DNA from 2 places in the Ancylobacter sp. G4_0304 genome. Region 2 is predicted to be linked to the other one. Evidence: riboswitches for the same ligand, from Rfam matches in the RefSeq annotation. Region 2 holds a riboswitch; the other holds the start of a gene.
The links. Region 2 has a riboswitch for cobalamin ahead of VRZ77_RS09610 (CbtB domain-containing protein). Riboswitches for the same ligand answer to the same signal wherever they lie in the genome.

Region 1 (7,203 bases), on a different contig from region 2:
TGCTCGACTGGTCCGAAACCAAGCCTGCCACGCTTCGCCCCGCCTTCGTGCCGCCCGCCGCCGATGCGACGGGGCTCGGCGTGATCGAACGCGGCGCCCCCCGCGTCACGGTGGATGAAAAGCGCATGATCAATGCGCGCGCTGACGTGAACCAGCTTCTCCCGCTGAGATATAAATGGGCGTGGGAGAAGTACCTCTCCGGCTGCAACAATCACTGGATGCCGACCGAGGTCTCCATGCAGGCCGACATCGCGCTGTGGAAGTCACGTGATGGCCTTACCGAGGATGAGCGCCGCATGCTGAAGCGCAATCTCGGCTTCTTCGCCGCCTCGGAATCGCTGGTGGCGAACAACATCGTGCTCGCCATCTACCGCCACCTCACCAACCCGGAATGCCGGCAATATCTGCTGCGGCAGGCTTTTGAAGAGGCGGTGCACACCCACACCTTCCAGTACATCGTGGAAAGCCTGGGGCTCGACGAGGGCGAACTGTTCAACATGTACCGGGAGGTGCCCTCGATCACCGACAAGGCGGCCTGGGCGCTGAAGCACACGCAGAGCCTCGACGACCCCGCCTTCGCCACCGGCACGCCGGCCGCGGACCAGCAGTTCCTGCGTGATCTGGTGGCGTTCTATGTCGTGTTCGAGGGCATGTGGTTCTACACCGGCTTTGCGCAGATCCTCTCGCTCGGCCGGCGCAACAAGATGGTCGGCATCGCCGAGCAGTACCAGTACATCCTGCGCGACGAGAGCATCCACCTGAATTTCGGCATCGACGTGATCAACCAGATCCGGCACGAGAACCCGCATCTGTGGACGCCCGCCTTCCAGGACGAGGTGCGGGGCATGCTGAAGGATGCTGCCGAGCTGGAAGCCGCCTATGGCCGGGACACCATGCCGAGGGGCTTCCTCGGGCTGAACGCGACCTTGTGCGATCAGTACATGCACTTCATCGCCAACCGCCGCTGCGCCCAGCTCGGTCTCGCGCCGGTGTTCGCGGAAGCCGAGAACCCGTTTCCGTGGATGAGCGAGGCGATGGACCTGAAGAAAGAGAAGAACTTCTTCGAGACCCGCGTGATCGAATACCAGAACGGCGGCGCGCTGGCCTGGGATTGAACAGGGGATGATGCCGGCGCATTCGCCTGCGCCGGCATCACAAGGTCACGGGGCCAGTGCGACCGGCCGGTGCGCCTCGTCGACCGCCACCATGACAAAGCTGCCGGTGCCGCAGGGGTGGCGCTCGCCGGTGCCGAGGTCTTCCGCCAAGAGCTTGGTCTCGACGATCATTGAGCTGCGCCCTGCGCGTGTCAGCCGCGCCTCCACCTCGATGATGGCGCCCGGCCGGATCTCGCGTGCGAACTCGACCGCCGGAGCCGCGGCCATGACCACGGCGCGGCGCGAATGCCGCGTCGCCACCACAAACGCCCCCTTTGCCATGAAGGCCAGCGCGCTGCCGCCATAGAGGCTGCCATAGTGGCTGGTCTCACCCGGCATCACGAGATCGGCCATGCGGAGAACATCCGGGCCGTCTTCCACCGCTTCAGACACCGGCGGCATGGTAGCGGGCGTCTCGACCGCCACCATGTTGAACACCCCCACCGTGCAACGTCGCCGCGCGCCGGCGAGCGGTGCTTCGGCCACCATATCGACCTCGACACCGAGCGAACGGCGGCCGACGCGGATGACCCGTCCGGTCAGTTCGACGATGTCGCCAAGCTGTGCGGGTGCCGCGAAGTCGATCCGCTCGCACGACGCCGTGACGAAGTCGGCTCGTGCGTACCGGGCCGCCGCGATGAAGGCGACCCGGTCCATGAGAGCGAGGCCGGCACCCCCGAAGAGGGTGCCGTGATGGTTGGTGGCGCCGGGAAAGACGATGTCGATCAGGCGCGTCGTCCCCGCAGCCGCTGTCCCGCTCATTCGGCAGCCCGCGCGAGTTCGCCGCGCAGGCGATGCGCCGCCGCCACCATGTTGACCAGCGCCGGGCGCACCTCCACCCATTGCCTCGTCTTCAGCCCGCAATCGGGATTGACCCAGATCTGCGCTGCCGCGAGCCGTTGCGCCGCCCGCTCCAGCAGTTCGACCATCTCCTCGACCGGCGGCACGCGCGGCGAGTGGATGTCGTAGACCCCCGGCCCGATCTCGTTGGGGTAGCGATAGTCGACGAAGGCGTCGAGCAGCTCCATCTTCGAGCGCGAAGTCTCGATGGAGATCACATCGGCATCCATGGCCGCGATGGCGGCGATGATGTCGTTGAACTCCGAGTAGCACATATGGGTGTGGATCTGCGTCTCGTCCCGCACGCCCGAGGCGCACAGCCGAAAGCTCTCCACCGCCCAGTCGAGATAGGCGTCCCACTCGGCCCGGCGCAGCGGCAGGCCCTCGCGGATCGCCGCCTCGTCGATCTGGATCATCGCCGCGCCGGCGGCTTCCAGGTCGACCACCTCGTCGCGGATGGCGAGCGCGATCTGCCGGCAGGCGAGGCTACGGGGCACGTCGTCGCGCACGAAGGACCAGTTGAGGATCGTCACCGGGCCGGTCAGCATGCCCTTCATCGGCCGGTCGGTGCAGCCCTGCGCAAAACGCCACCACTCGACGGTCATCGGCGCGGGGCGCGAGACATCGCCGAACAGGATGGGCGGGCGGACATAGCGCGAGCCGTAGCTCTGCACCCAACCATGCCGGGTGAAGGCGAAGCCCGAGAGCTGCTCGCCGAAATACTGCACCATGTCGTTGCGCTCGAACTCGCCATGCACGAGCACATCGAGCCCGATCTCTTCCTGCCAGCGAATGGTGCGGGCGGTCTCCTCCTTGAGGAAGGCCTCATAGGCGGCGTCGCTCAGTTCGCCCTTGCCGTGGGCGGCGCGGGCCTTGCGCACGTCGGGCGTCTGCGGGAAGGAGCCGATGGTCGTTGTGGGGTAGAGCGGCAGGCCGAGACGGGCACGCTGCCGTTCGGCGCGGTGGGCGAACGGGCTGGCACGGCGCGCATCCGCCGGTGTGACCGCCGAAAGGCGCGCGGCGACGGCGGCATCATGTACCTTGGTCGAGATCTTGCGGGCCTCGGCGGCTCTGGCAGAGGCGGCGAGCTTGTCGAGCACCACCTCGCGCCCACCGGCCAGCGCCTTCGCCAGCGTGGAGAGCTCGTCCATCTTCTGCACCGAGAAGGCGAGCCAGCTCTTCACGTCGGGATCGAGCCCGGTCTCCTGTTCGAGGTCGATCGGCACATGCAGCAGTGAGCAGGACGGGGCGATCTCGACATGGTCGGTGCCGCGCTTGCGCACGAACGGTTCCAGCGTGTCGAGAAGCCTCGGCAGGTTGGCGCGCCAGACATTGCGCCCGTCAATGACGCCGAGCGACAGCACGAGCCCCGCCCGCGCCTTGTCCGACACCTCACGCAGTTGCTCGGAGCCTCGCACCAGATCGAGATGCAGCCCAGCGACCGGCAGGGAAAGCGCGGTGTCGAGATTGTCGCCCAGTCGGCCGAAATAGCTGGTGAGCATGATCTTCAGCCGGGGCAGCGCATGGGCGAAAAAGCCATAGGCCTCCTTGAGCGCGGCGCGGGCGGCGTCGTCGAGATCCGTGACGAGGCAGGGCTCATCGATCTGGACCCACTCCGCGCCATGGGCAGAGAGCCGGCGCAGCACCTCGACATAGACCGGCAGCAACTCGCCGAGCAGGCTGAGCGGATCGAGCCCCGGTTCCTTCGCCTTGCCCAGCTTCAGGAAGGTGACGGGGCCCAGCAGCACGGGGCGCGTCTCATAGCCCAGCGCCTTGGCCTCACGGTACTCGTCGACCGGCTTGGCCGACGTCAGGGAGAAGCGCTGCCCGCGGGTGAATTCCGGCACCATGTAGTGATAGTTGGTGTCGAACCACTTGGTCATTTCCAGCGCCGGCACCCCATGTCGCTGGTCGTGCGAATGACCATGGGTGCACGTCGCCTCCCCACCCTGGGCGCCGCGCGCCATGGCGAAATAGGTGTCGAGCGGCGCCGGCCCGCCGGTCCAGCCATAGCCGGGCGGGATCGCCCCCACCATCACCGCCGTGTCGAGCACATGGTCGTAGAGCGAGAAATCGTTGGAGGGGATATTGGTGACACCCTGCGCCTTCTGCCGTGCCCAATTGGCGGCACGCAGGCGCGCGGCCGCCTCCAGCAACGCTGGCGTATTGCTCTTGCCGGACCAGTAGCTTTCAAGCGCGCTTTTCAGTTCGCGGCGCGGACCGATGCGCGGCGTACCGAGGGTGGAAACCGGCACAGAGCCGACGGAATAAGGAAAGTTCATTCGGCTAACCCCAATCAGAATTGGGGGCAAAGGCCGAGCGGACGCGAGGCGCTGCCACGGGCGCGAGGCACCGGCGGACGCGCGAACGCACCACCGGGACACCCCGCCCAGGGACGATTATGTTGTCAGGGCAGGTCTCCTGGCTCGCGGGTCACCGCCTTATCGCCCGGCCTTCCCGGAGCTCTCGCTCCAGTGACGCGGAATGGACGACAGACTCGCCGCTTACAGTTGCGGGGGCAGCGCCGGCATTGTCCCGAGAGACTCACCGGCTTCCCTCTTAGCTCCGGCGGAGGCCAGAGAACCATGACAACGCCAGGATGAGCGCGCCAGCAGCGATTGTCAATCGAGACATAAAGACATCTTTATGTCGGCATATGGCCTGGGTTGCTTCGATTGTTGTCGACAGCGCCCCTCTCAACCAGCTTACGAACCCTTGGCGCGGCAGAGTCCGTTGTCGGCGGCTTGTTCCGAGTCCGCAATTGGCGCATGCTGCAGGTTCAAGGGGATCCCTCGCCGAGGGCTTCCGAAAGAGCTCCAACGGTTGCGCCACATGCTGCCCGGTCACCGCTTTACGGCAGGTTCAGGTAGTAACGGGTATATCGGCGCTCTCCGGTTCGCGTCAGAGCGCCCTTCTCGACCAGGTCATGCAGGTCGCGCGTGGCGGTGGGGCGTGAGGTGCCGGTGATGGCGAGGTAGTTCTCCGCGCTCAGGCCGCCCGTGAAGCCACCGGGGCCCTCACGGAACAGGCGGGCGATCACCTTCTCCTGCCGTTCGTTCATCATGTAGCGGAAGCGGTCGTAAAAATGCGCCTTGGCGATGTGGAAGGCGACGCGGCCGAGCGTCGTCTGCTGGGCCGCGATGATCGTTTCCGCAAAATAGACCAGCCAGCCCGTGACATCGAGCGTCCGCTGATGGACCTCGAGCTGATCGTAATAGGCCTTGCGATGCTGCTCGATGGTGTGGGCGAGCGCGATCAGGGTCGGTTGCCCGATGTTTTGGGCGAGGGATTTTTCAGCGAGGGTTCGGCCGATGCGGCCGTTGCCATCCTCGAAGGGATGGATGCTCTCGAAATAGAGATGTCCGATCCCGGCCCGGGTGAGTGCTGGCAAGGGCGTTCCACCGTCCGGGGCCGAGCCATTGAACCAGGCGAGATATGCGGCCATCTCGTCCGGCACCCGAGAGGATGGCGGCGCCTCGAAATGCACCGTCGGCCGATCCTGGCGGCCGGACACAATCTGCATCGCGTCTTCATGGCGGCGGTAGCCGCCGATCGTTTCCAGATGCCGGCTATCCGCCATCAGCATGCGGTGCCAGCGGAACAGAGTATCGGCGTCGAGGGGATCCGCCCAGCTCCGGTAGAGATCGACCATCATCTCCGCGATGCCGCGTTCCTTTGGCTTCACATTGCGATTGTCGGTGTCGAGGCCGAGCTGACGGCGCAGGGAGGATTGCACGCTGAGGCGATCTAGCGTCTCTCCTTCAATCGCGCTGGTCTTGACCGCCTCGTCGCTGAGGAGTTCGATCCGCAGCAGGTCGCGCTCGCCCTCGCTGACATGCCGGACTGCGCCGATCACCTCGCCGGTGAGCAGCAGGAACCGCCGCTCCAACGGTTCGAGGGCAACCGGATCATAGGCAAAATGCGGCCAGCCGTGCTGCGTCCAGTTCCACACCATGAGCGATAAAGTCTCCCACTATAGCTCACATAATAGAGGATGTGTGATTGATAGATAGCCGTCCTATCGCTCACGGCAGTGCGAAGGAGAACTGAAAGCGTGATACCGGGCCGATAACGTGACGCGCGCGACCAAGGGGTGAATGGTCCACCTGCTGCCGAACGCTTTCCAATCTGCGATACGATCGAGTGGGCACCAGGGATGGCACATGGGATTCGGCGTCTTCATTCACCGCTCGGACTCGATCTATGACGATAGCCCGGCTGAGCGGTATCAGTTCCCGCGCCCATATCTGGGACGCGTCGAGGCCTGCGTCGGCGACTGGATCATCTATTACGAACCCCGGAAAGTGGCGGAGACCCGCGGCTATTTCGCGATTGCCAGGGTCGAGCGCGTCGTTCCCGATCCCACCGCTCCGGGCATGTATCTCGCTCTCATCGAACCGGGCAGCTATCTCGATTTTGCCAGCCCGGTGCCGTTCACCGATGCTGATGGTGTGGTCGAACGCGGTGTGCTGAACGCGCACGGGCGCATGTCGGGGCGTGCGCAAGCCGCCGTGCGTCCGCTGTCGCCGGAGGATTTCAACCGGATCGTCACGCTCGGGCTGAATGACAGCGAGCCGCTGCTGCCTCGTGTCGACGCGGGTGCGTCCCTTTTAGGCTTTGACGAAGAACAGGCCCCATTCGTGTTCGAGCAGCCCCGCGAGCGCGTCGACACTCTGTCCTCCCGGATCGTCCGCGACCGCATTTTTCGGCGCGTCGTGTTGCGCGCCTATGACGAGCGCTGTGCCATCAGCGGGCTCAAGCTGATCAATGGCGGCGGGCGCGCCGAGGTGGCGGCCGCGCATATCCGCCCGGTGGAAGCGAATGGCCCCGACATCGTCAGCAACGGGTTGGCGTTGTCGGGCACGGCGCACTGGATGTTCGATCGCGGACTGATCAGCCTCTCGGATGATCTGGACATCCTCATTTCCCGCCAAACCAACGATCCCGACGGCGTGCGCGCCTTCATCAACAAAGACGGCCGCGCCATCGCGCCACGCAGGCTGATCGAGCGGCCCCATCCCCATTTCCTGCGCTGGCACAGGGAGCATTGCTTCAAGCCGTGAGGCGGAGGCTCCCTGTGCCGCTTCCGATCACTAAACGGCAGTTCCGCCGTTCGCCTGTCATTGCACGCCACGCTGCGATGCGGAGGGAAACCTGTTGGACCGGCCCAATATCGGGCTCTTTTAATCATCCCCACCCGGGATCAGAT
Region 2 (7,203 bases):
CGCCGGGTCCCAGACAGGCCGGGCGCCGATCAGCGCCAGCCCCTGCGCGATCTCCTCTCCGCCGGTGCGCAGCGTCGCGCTGCCCCACAAATCGAGCACCAGGGCGCGCGGCCAGTCGCCATGGGCTTGCATATAGGCGCGCAGCACCTCGTCCGCGCCCAGCCGGCCAAGGTCCATGGCGGTCGGGGTGGGCAGCGCGCGCGGGTCGCTGGCGTAGAGGTTGCGGCCGGTCGGCATCACATCGGATCGCCCGCGCCCCGGCGCACCGGCCGGGCCCGGCGGGACGCGGCGTCCGGCCAGCGCGGCCAGCAGCCCGTCACGCTCGGCCGCGCCGCAGGGGCCGCGCCCATAGACGTGAAAGCCGTCCTTGAGCCGCAAATCCTTGAGGTCGCACAGAAAGGCATCGATCCGGCGCAGCGCCTCATTGGTCTCGGGCTGGCCCTCCAGCCCGGCGTCGCGGGCAAATCCTGTGCGCTGGGCCTCTTCCACGATCAGCCGCGCCAGCTTCTCGCGACGGCGCGGGTCGAGCCCCTCGGCCTGCGCGTATTCATCGACCAGCCGCTCCAGCTCCTGCGCCTCGCCGGCAAGCGCGGCCTCCGTGAGCGGCGGCGGCAGATGGCCGAGCGTCACGGCGGCGATGCGGCGCTTGGCCTGCGCGGCCTCGCCGGGATTGGAGACGATGAACGGATAGGCGACCGGCAGGCGGCCCAGAACCAGCTCGGGCCAGCACGCGCCGGTCAGCGCGGCCTGCTTGCCCGGCAGCCATTCCAGCGTGCCATGAGCCCCCATATGCACCAGCGCGTCGGCGTGGTCCTGAAGCCAGAAACCGAAGGCGACAAGACCATGGCGCGGCGGCAGCGCGGGGTCGTGATACTGCGCCCGCCGCTCCGCATAACTGCCGCGATCGGGCGCGATGGCCACGGTGACGTTGCCGAAGGCACGGGCGCAGAACCGGAAGGCGCCGCCGATGAGATCCGGGTCGTCCTCCGGCGCGCCCCATGCCGCGTGGAGCGAGGCACGCGCCTCGTCGGGCAGTGCCGCAAGGCGCGCATGGTAAGCGGCGAGGTCGAGCGTCGCGGCGGGGTGAACCGAGGGAGAGGCATCCACTGGGCGCACATCGCCGACCCGTTCACCCGGGAACGCCCGAGAGGATTGGGTAAGGGCGCGCCCGCCCAAAATCTCCAGCAAATGCCGCTCGTCCGAAGGCGCGCCCTCGACGCGATAGCCCGCCGCGCGCAGATCATCGAGCAGCGCCCGCACGCTCGCCGGCACGTCGAGCCCCACCGCCCAGCCGGTACGGCCCGGTGCGCCGGCATATTCCGGCATGAGAACCGTTATCCGTTTTTCGGCGGCAGGAAGCGCGGCAAGGCGCGCCAGCGCCGCCACCCGGTCAGCAACCTGCGCCACCCGGTCCGGCTCCGCGCGGTTCACCAGCGCCGCGAAGCCGGGCACGCTCTCACGCTCCGCCGGCGCCTTGAACGAGAGCGCGCCAGCGAGGACGCGCCCGTCGAGCTCGGGCAGCACGACATGCATGGCAAGGTCCGCGCCGGTCAGCCCGCGCGCGCCCTCGCGCCACGCCTCGCGCCGCGTGGTCGCCACCACCGCCTGCAGCACCGGCACCCCCGGCGCGTCGAGCACGGTGGCCTCCCCAGGCTCGGCGGCGGCGAAGGCGGTCAGTGTCAGGATCACGGCCGGCTTTCGCGCCGTGAGCGCCTCGCGCAGGAAGGCGATGGAGGACGGCTCCTTCAGGCTGGCGACGAAGATCGGGCAGGGTTCGAGGCCCCGCGCCGCCAGCTCCACACACAGCGCATCGACCGGCGCGGTATCGCCGGCGAGCCACATGGATCGATAGAAGATGACGGGGATGACGGGACGGATATCCCCGTCGTGGAGCGGGCGGGGTGAGGGGCCGCCCTTCCACGTATAAAACCCCGCCAGCGGCACTGGCTGCGGCGGCTGCGCGTCCAGCACCACCCCGGCATGGCCCGCCATACGGTGCAGCAGGGCGCGCATGTTCGCCGGACCGCCGGCGCGGAAATAGCCCAGCAGCGCGGCCAGTTCCTCGACCGGCAGGGTCGAGGCTTCGCCGAGGCGCGGATCGTCGCGATCCTCCCCCGGCAGCACGGCGAGCGCGATGCCTTTCTCGCGCGCCAGCGCGCTCAGCCGGTCGACGCCATAGCGCCACCAGTCCAGCCCGCCGAGCAGGCGCACCACGATAAGGCGCGCATGGGCGGCCACGCGGTCGATCCAGAGGTCGACCGACATCGGGTGCTTGAGATCGCGCAGGCTGGCGAGGCGCAGGCTCGGCAGCTTGTCGCTCTCGCCTTCATAGGCGGCGGCCATTGCCCCCAGATCACTGTCGGTGAACGACACCACCACCATCTCGCCCGGCGTCTGGGCGAGGTCCACCGGCTCGGCGAGATCGTCGAGCGAAGCGCTGGTGGTGGCGAGAATGTGCATGAGCCTGTTTCATCCGCTCGTCCTGGCCGAGCCTAGCGAGAGCCGGGATCGCCCGCAGGGTAATGTCCGCGCGGTCCGATTTCCGCGCGATCGCCGCCCTGCCGCTCAGACCGTTTCCGGTTGCCCGGCGAGAATGGCCTCGACCCTCGCGCGGTCGAGCCCCTTCAGCCCGATGGCCACCAGCCGGCCGGCGCGGGGCTCGGCGCCCCACGGGCGGTCGAACTGGTGCGCCACGCGGGGGCCCACCGCCTGCACCAGCAGCCGCATCGGCTTGCCCGCCACCGCGAGAAAACCCTTCACCCGCAGCACATCGGCCTCGCTCGCCGCGCGGGCGACGCGGGCGGAAAATTCCGCCGGGTCGGCGATTTCCGGCACGTCGACGACGAAGCTGTCGAAATCGTCGTGGTCGTGGTCGAGTTCGTCGTCATGGTGGGTCTTGCGGTTCTCGATATCGTCCTCGGTCCCCACGCCGAGGCCCAGCAGCACGGCGGGATCGAGCCGGCCCTGCGTCACGCTCACCACCCGCACGCCCGCCGGCAGTTCGGCATCGAGCGCGGCACGGGCGCGCACGGCGCCATCGGCGTCGATCAGGTCGGCCTTGGTCATCACCACGAGGTCGGCGCAGGCGATCTGATCGTCGAACACCTCCTCGATCGGGTCGTCATGGTCGAGCACCACCTCGGTCGCGCGCTGTTCGGCCAGCGCGTCGTGGTCGTGCGCCACCCGGCCGGAGGCGAGCGCGTCGCCGTCCACCACCGCCACCACGCCGTCCACCGTGACGCGGCTCTTGATCGCCGGCCAGTGGAACGCCTGCACCAGCGGCTTGGGCAGAGCGAGGCCCGAGGTCTCGATCAGGATGTGATCGACCTTCGGGCTCAGTGCGAGGATGGCGTCAAGCGCGGGCACGAAATCATCCGCCACCGTGCAGCAAATGCAGCCATTGGCCAGCTCGACGATGTTCTCCTCCGGGCAGGCCTCGACGCCGCAGCCCTTGAGGATTTCGCCGTCGATGCCGACATCGCCGAACTCGTTGACGATCACCGCGAGGCGGCGGCCCTTGGCGTTTTCCATCACATGGCGGATCAGCGTGGTCTTTCCCGAGCCGAGAAAGCCGGTGACGATGGTGCACGGCACCTTTGAAAGGGTTGCGGCGGCGGTCATGCGGCGTCTCCACGAGGGCCATAAGGGCGGAACGGGATGCGCCGGCCGCGGAGCCATTCCGCGCGAGCCCGCGCAAAAACGCGGGGCTCTCCGATGCCGGGCACCCCGCCGGCATGAGGACCGAACCGACGGCAGGTCTCCTGGCTCGCGGGTCACAGCCCTCATGCCGCCTTCCCGGATCGCTCCAGTGGACTTGTGGCACGGGCTCGCCGCTTACAGTTGCGGGGGCAGCCGCGGAATCGGGCGCCTCTCGCAAGGCCCCCTCACCGCATTCCCTTTTCATCCCTCCCTGGCAGGAAGGAACCGTCGGTCGCCGCACTTAAGGAGCGCAGGGCTGGAATGTCAACGCGGCGCCGCGCAACGCCGATGTGCCCCAATGCCGCCACATCTTCCATTTGCAGGCGGGGCGACGGCGGCTATAGTCGCGCCCTGTCGTCGGTTCCCGTGATCCACACGGGACGCAAGACGGGAACGCGGTGGGGCATTGCTCGGTCTTCGAGGGATGCCGAATCCGCGGCTGCCCCCGCAACTGTAAGCGGCGAGCCCACTCCACATGCCACTGGCGCCTTGGCGCCGGGAAGGCGGGGAACGGGCGAGGACCCGCGAGCCAGGAGACCGGCCGACGACGCAACCCGCACTGGCCCTCGGGTGGAGGGCCAAAGGAGCCTGTCATGACGACCGAACGGACCACGTCCGCCCCCAGCCTTTCCGCCGAATCCCCGGCCTCCCGCGCGATCCAGATCACCTTCGCCGCCCTGCTCGGCGTTGTCGTTCTCGGCGGCGTGGGCTTCTCCCATGTCAGCGCCGCGCATAATGCGACGCATGACGTGCGCCACGCGAACGCCTTCCCCTGCCACTGAACCGGGGGACGTTCCATGTCTGTCTTCAGGACGATTCTGTTCGTCGCCGCGCTTTCCGGCATCGGCACCGGCCTTGCCGGCGCGGGGCTTCACCTCTTCACCACCGTTCCGCTGATTCTTCAGGCGGAGACTTTCGAGCCTGCGGGTGAAGAAGCGCCGGCGCAAACGACCGCGCATGAGCACGCCCCCGGCACCGCCGCGCACGAGCATTCCCACGGCGCGGACGAATGGGCCCCGGCCGACGGCTTCGAGCGCAATGGGCTCACGGTGATCTTCACCGTGCTTACCGGCTTCGGCTTCGCGCTGCTGCTGGTGTCCGCGAGCGAGATTGCCGGCGGGCTCAAGGGCTGGCATCAGGGCGTGCTGTGGGGGCTTGCCGGCTTCGCCGTGTTCACCCTCGCGCCCGGGCTCGGCCTGCCCCCGGAGCTGCCCGCCATGCCCGCCGCCGACCTTGCCGCGCGGCAGGTCTGGTGGGTGGGAACGGCGGCGGCCACCGCCGCCGGGCTGGCGCTGATCGCCTTCGGCCGCACGCCGCTTCTGGCGGTGCTGGGCGTCGCGCTGATCGTGGCGCCGCACGCCATCGGCGCGCCGCAGCCCGACAGCCATGACAGCCCGATCCCGGAATCGCTGCACCACAGCTTCGTGGTGGCGAGCATCGTGGCGAGCTTCGTGTTCTGGGTGCTGCTGGGCGGCCTCGCCGGCTGGCTGCGTCCGCGCCTCGCCCAGCGGGCGGCGTAACCCTTTCCCTCTCCGGCCTGCCGGCAAAGGCGGGCCATAGGATGATGACAATGACGTCTTCGTATTCGCGCATGCTTGCGCTTCTGGCGGCGGTTCCGGCCGCGCTCGCGCTTGCCGCCACCCCCGCCGCCGCTCATCACGCCATGGACGGCGCCATGCCCTCGACCTTTGCCGAGGGCTTCATTTCCGGTCTCGCCCATCCGGTGATCGGGGTCGATCATCTCGCCTTCCTGGTCGCGGTCGGCGTCGCCACGGCCGTCGGCGCCATGCCGCTCTGGATGCCGGTCGCGTTCGTCGCGGCTTCCGCGGCGGGTGTCGGCCTGCATCTGGCGCTGGTCGACCTGCCGGCGGCCGAGCTTGTCATCGCCGCATCCGTGCTGCTGGCGGGCGTGTTGCTGGCGGGAGGCGTTCGCGTCGCCACGGGCGCGTGGCTGGCGCTGTTCGCCGTGGCCGGCCTGTTCCATGGCTACGCCTATGGCGAATCCATCGTCGGTGCCGAGCCCACCCCGCTTTATGCCTATCTGGCCGGCCTGGTGATTATCCAGTCCACCCTCGCCATCGGGGTGGCGGTGGTGGCCGGGCGCGCCTTCTCGGCCCTCGCCCCGCGCCTTGCCGGCGCCGCGGTGGCCGGCATCGGCTTTGCCGCGTTGGTCGGACAGGTGGTTCCGGGCTGAGCGGCGAAGGCGTTCGCGCGGTGGCCCTCACCCTCGTCCTCGGCGGCGCCCGCTCCGGCAAGAGTTCGCATGCCGAGGCACTGGCCGAAGGCTTGGGCGCGCCGTGGCACTACATCGCCACGGCGCAGGCCTATGATGACGAGATGGTGGAGCGCATCGCGCTCCACCGTTCCCGGCGCGGCGCGGGCTGGGTGACTCATGACGCGCCACACGACCTCTGCCGCACCCTGGACGAGGTCCCCGCCGACGCCGTGCTGCTGCTCGACTGCCTCACCCTCTGGCTGTCGAACCGCATGCTGGCCGAGGCCGATGTCGCTGCGGAAAGCGCGGCGCTGGCCGATCGGCTTGCACGACGTGCGGGGCCGAGCTTCGTCGTGTCGAACGAGGTCGGGCTCGGCATCGTGCCGGACAACGCGCTGGCCCGGCGCTTCCGCGATGCCCAGGGCCGGCTGAACCAGATGGTGGCAGCAAAGGCCGATACCGTGATCTTCATGGTCGCCGGCCTGCCTATGAAGGTGAAATGATGAGCGAACTCTCGGAAGCCGAGGCCGAGCGCCACCGCGCCAAGATGGCCAAGCGCAAGCAGGTGCAGGACGCCGAGGTCGCCTCGAAGACGATCGAGAAGGGCCTGCTGATCGTCCACACCGGCCCCGGCAAGGGCAAGTCCACCGCCGCTTTCGGTCTTGCCCTGCGGGTGCTCGGCCATGGCGGCTCGGTCGGGGTGGTGCAGTTCATCAAGGGCGCCTGGCATTCCGCCGAGCGCGACGCGCTGGAGAGCTTTGGCCCGCGCGTGCGCTGGTATTCGATGGGCGAGGGCTTCACCTGGGAGACGCAGGACCTCGCCCGCGACAAAGCGAGCGCCGCCCGCGCCTGGGACAAGGCGTGCGAGCTGATGGCCGACCCCGCGATCGGCCTCGTCATCCTCGACGAATTGAACATCGCCCTGCGCTACGACTACCTGCCGCTCGACGAGGTGATCGCGACGCTCAGCGCGCGTCGGCCGAACCTCCATGTCATCGTCACCGGCCGCAACGCCAAGCCGGCGCTGGTGGAAGCGGCCGATCTCGTCACCGAGATGGCGATGGTGAAGCATCATTTCAGCGCGGGCGTGAAGGCGCAGCAGGGCATCGAATTCTGAAATTACCCTTTATTTTCATTGACTTATCCAAGAAAAAGACGTATAATTATCTCTATTAATAGGGCATCGAGGACACGGACCATGAACCGGCGCAGAAAATTGACAAAAGACAAAAATCGTTTTAAAATCAAAGGTTTGGAAGATCGTTGTCCGGCTAGTACCCATCTGGGGC

Region 1: linked by a shared signal. The riboswitch ahead of metE (5-methyltetrahydropteroyltriglutamate--homocysteine S-methyltransferase) and the one ahead of VRZ77_RS09610 (CbtB domain-containing protein) in region 2 are both predicted to bind cobalamin.

The regions. Positions count from the first base shown of each region.
Region 1 is NZ_JAZDRM010000042.1:9,820-17,022, forward strand. Features, by position in the region: gene VRZ77_RS18980 (ribonucleotide-diphosphate reductase subunit beta) at 1-1,115, shown strand, start outside; gene VRZ77_RS18985 (acyl-CoA thioesterase) at 1,161-1,916, opposite strand; gene metE (5-methyltetrahydropteroyltriglutamate--homocysteine S-methyltransferase) at 1,913-4,276, opposite strand; cobalamin riboswitch at 4,388-4,597, opposite strand; gene VRZ77_RS18995 (Fic family protein) at 4,846-5,949, opposite strand; gene VRZ77_RS19000 (HNH endonuclease) at 6,158-7,057, shown strand.
Region 2 is NZ_JAZDRM010000013.1:55,791-62,993, reverse strand. Features, by position in the region: gene cobN (cobaltochelatase subunit CobN) at 1-2,460, opposite strand, end outside; gene cobW (cobalamin biosynthesis protein CobW) at 2,566-3,621, opposite strand; cobalamin riboswitch at 3,734-3,944, opposite strand; cobalamin riboswitch at 4,041-4,260, shown strand; gene VRZ77_RS09610 (CbtB domain-containing protein) at 4,293-4,481, shown strand; gene VRZ77_RS09605 (CbtA family protein) at 4,497-5,219, shown strand; gene VRZ77_RS09600 (HupE/UreJ family protein) at 5,270-5,893, shown strand; gene cobU (bifunctional adenosylcobinamide kinase/adenosylcobinamide-phosphate guanylyltransferase) at 5,914-6,417, shown strand; gene cobO (cob(I)yrinic acid a,c-diamide adenosyltransferase) at 6,417-7,031, shown strand.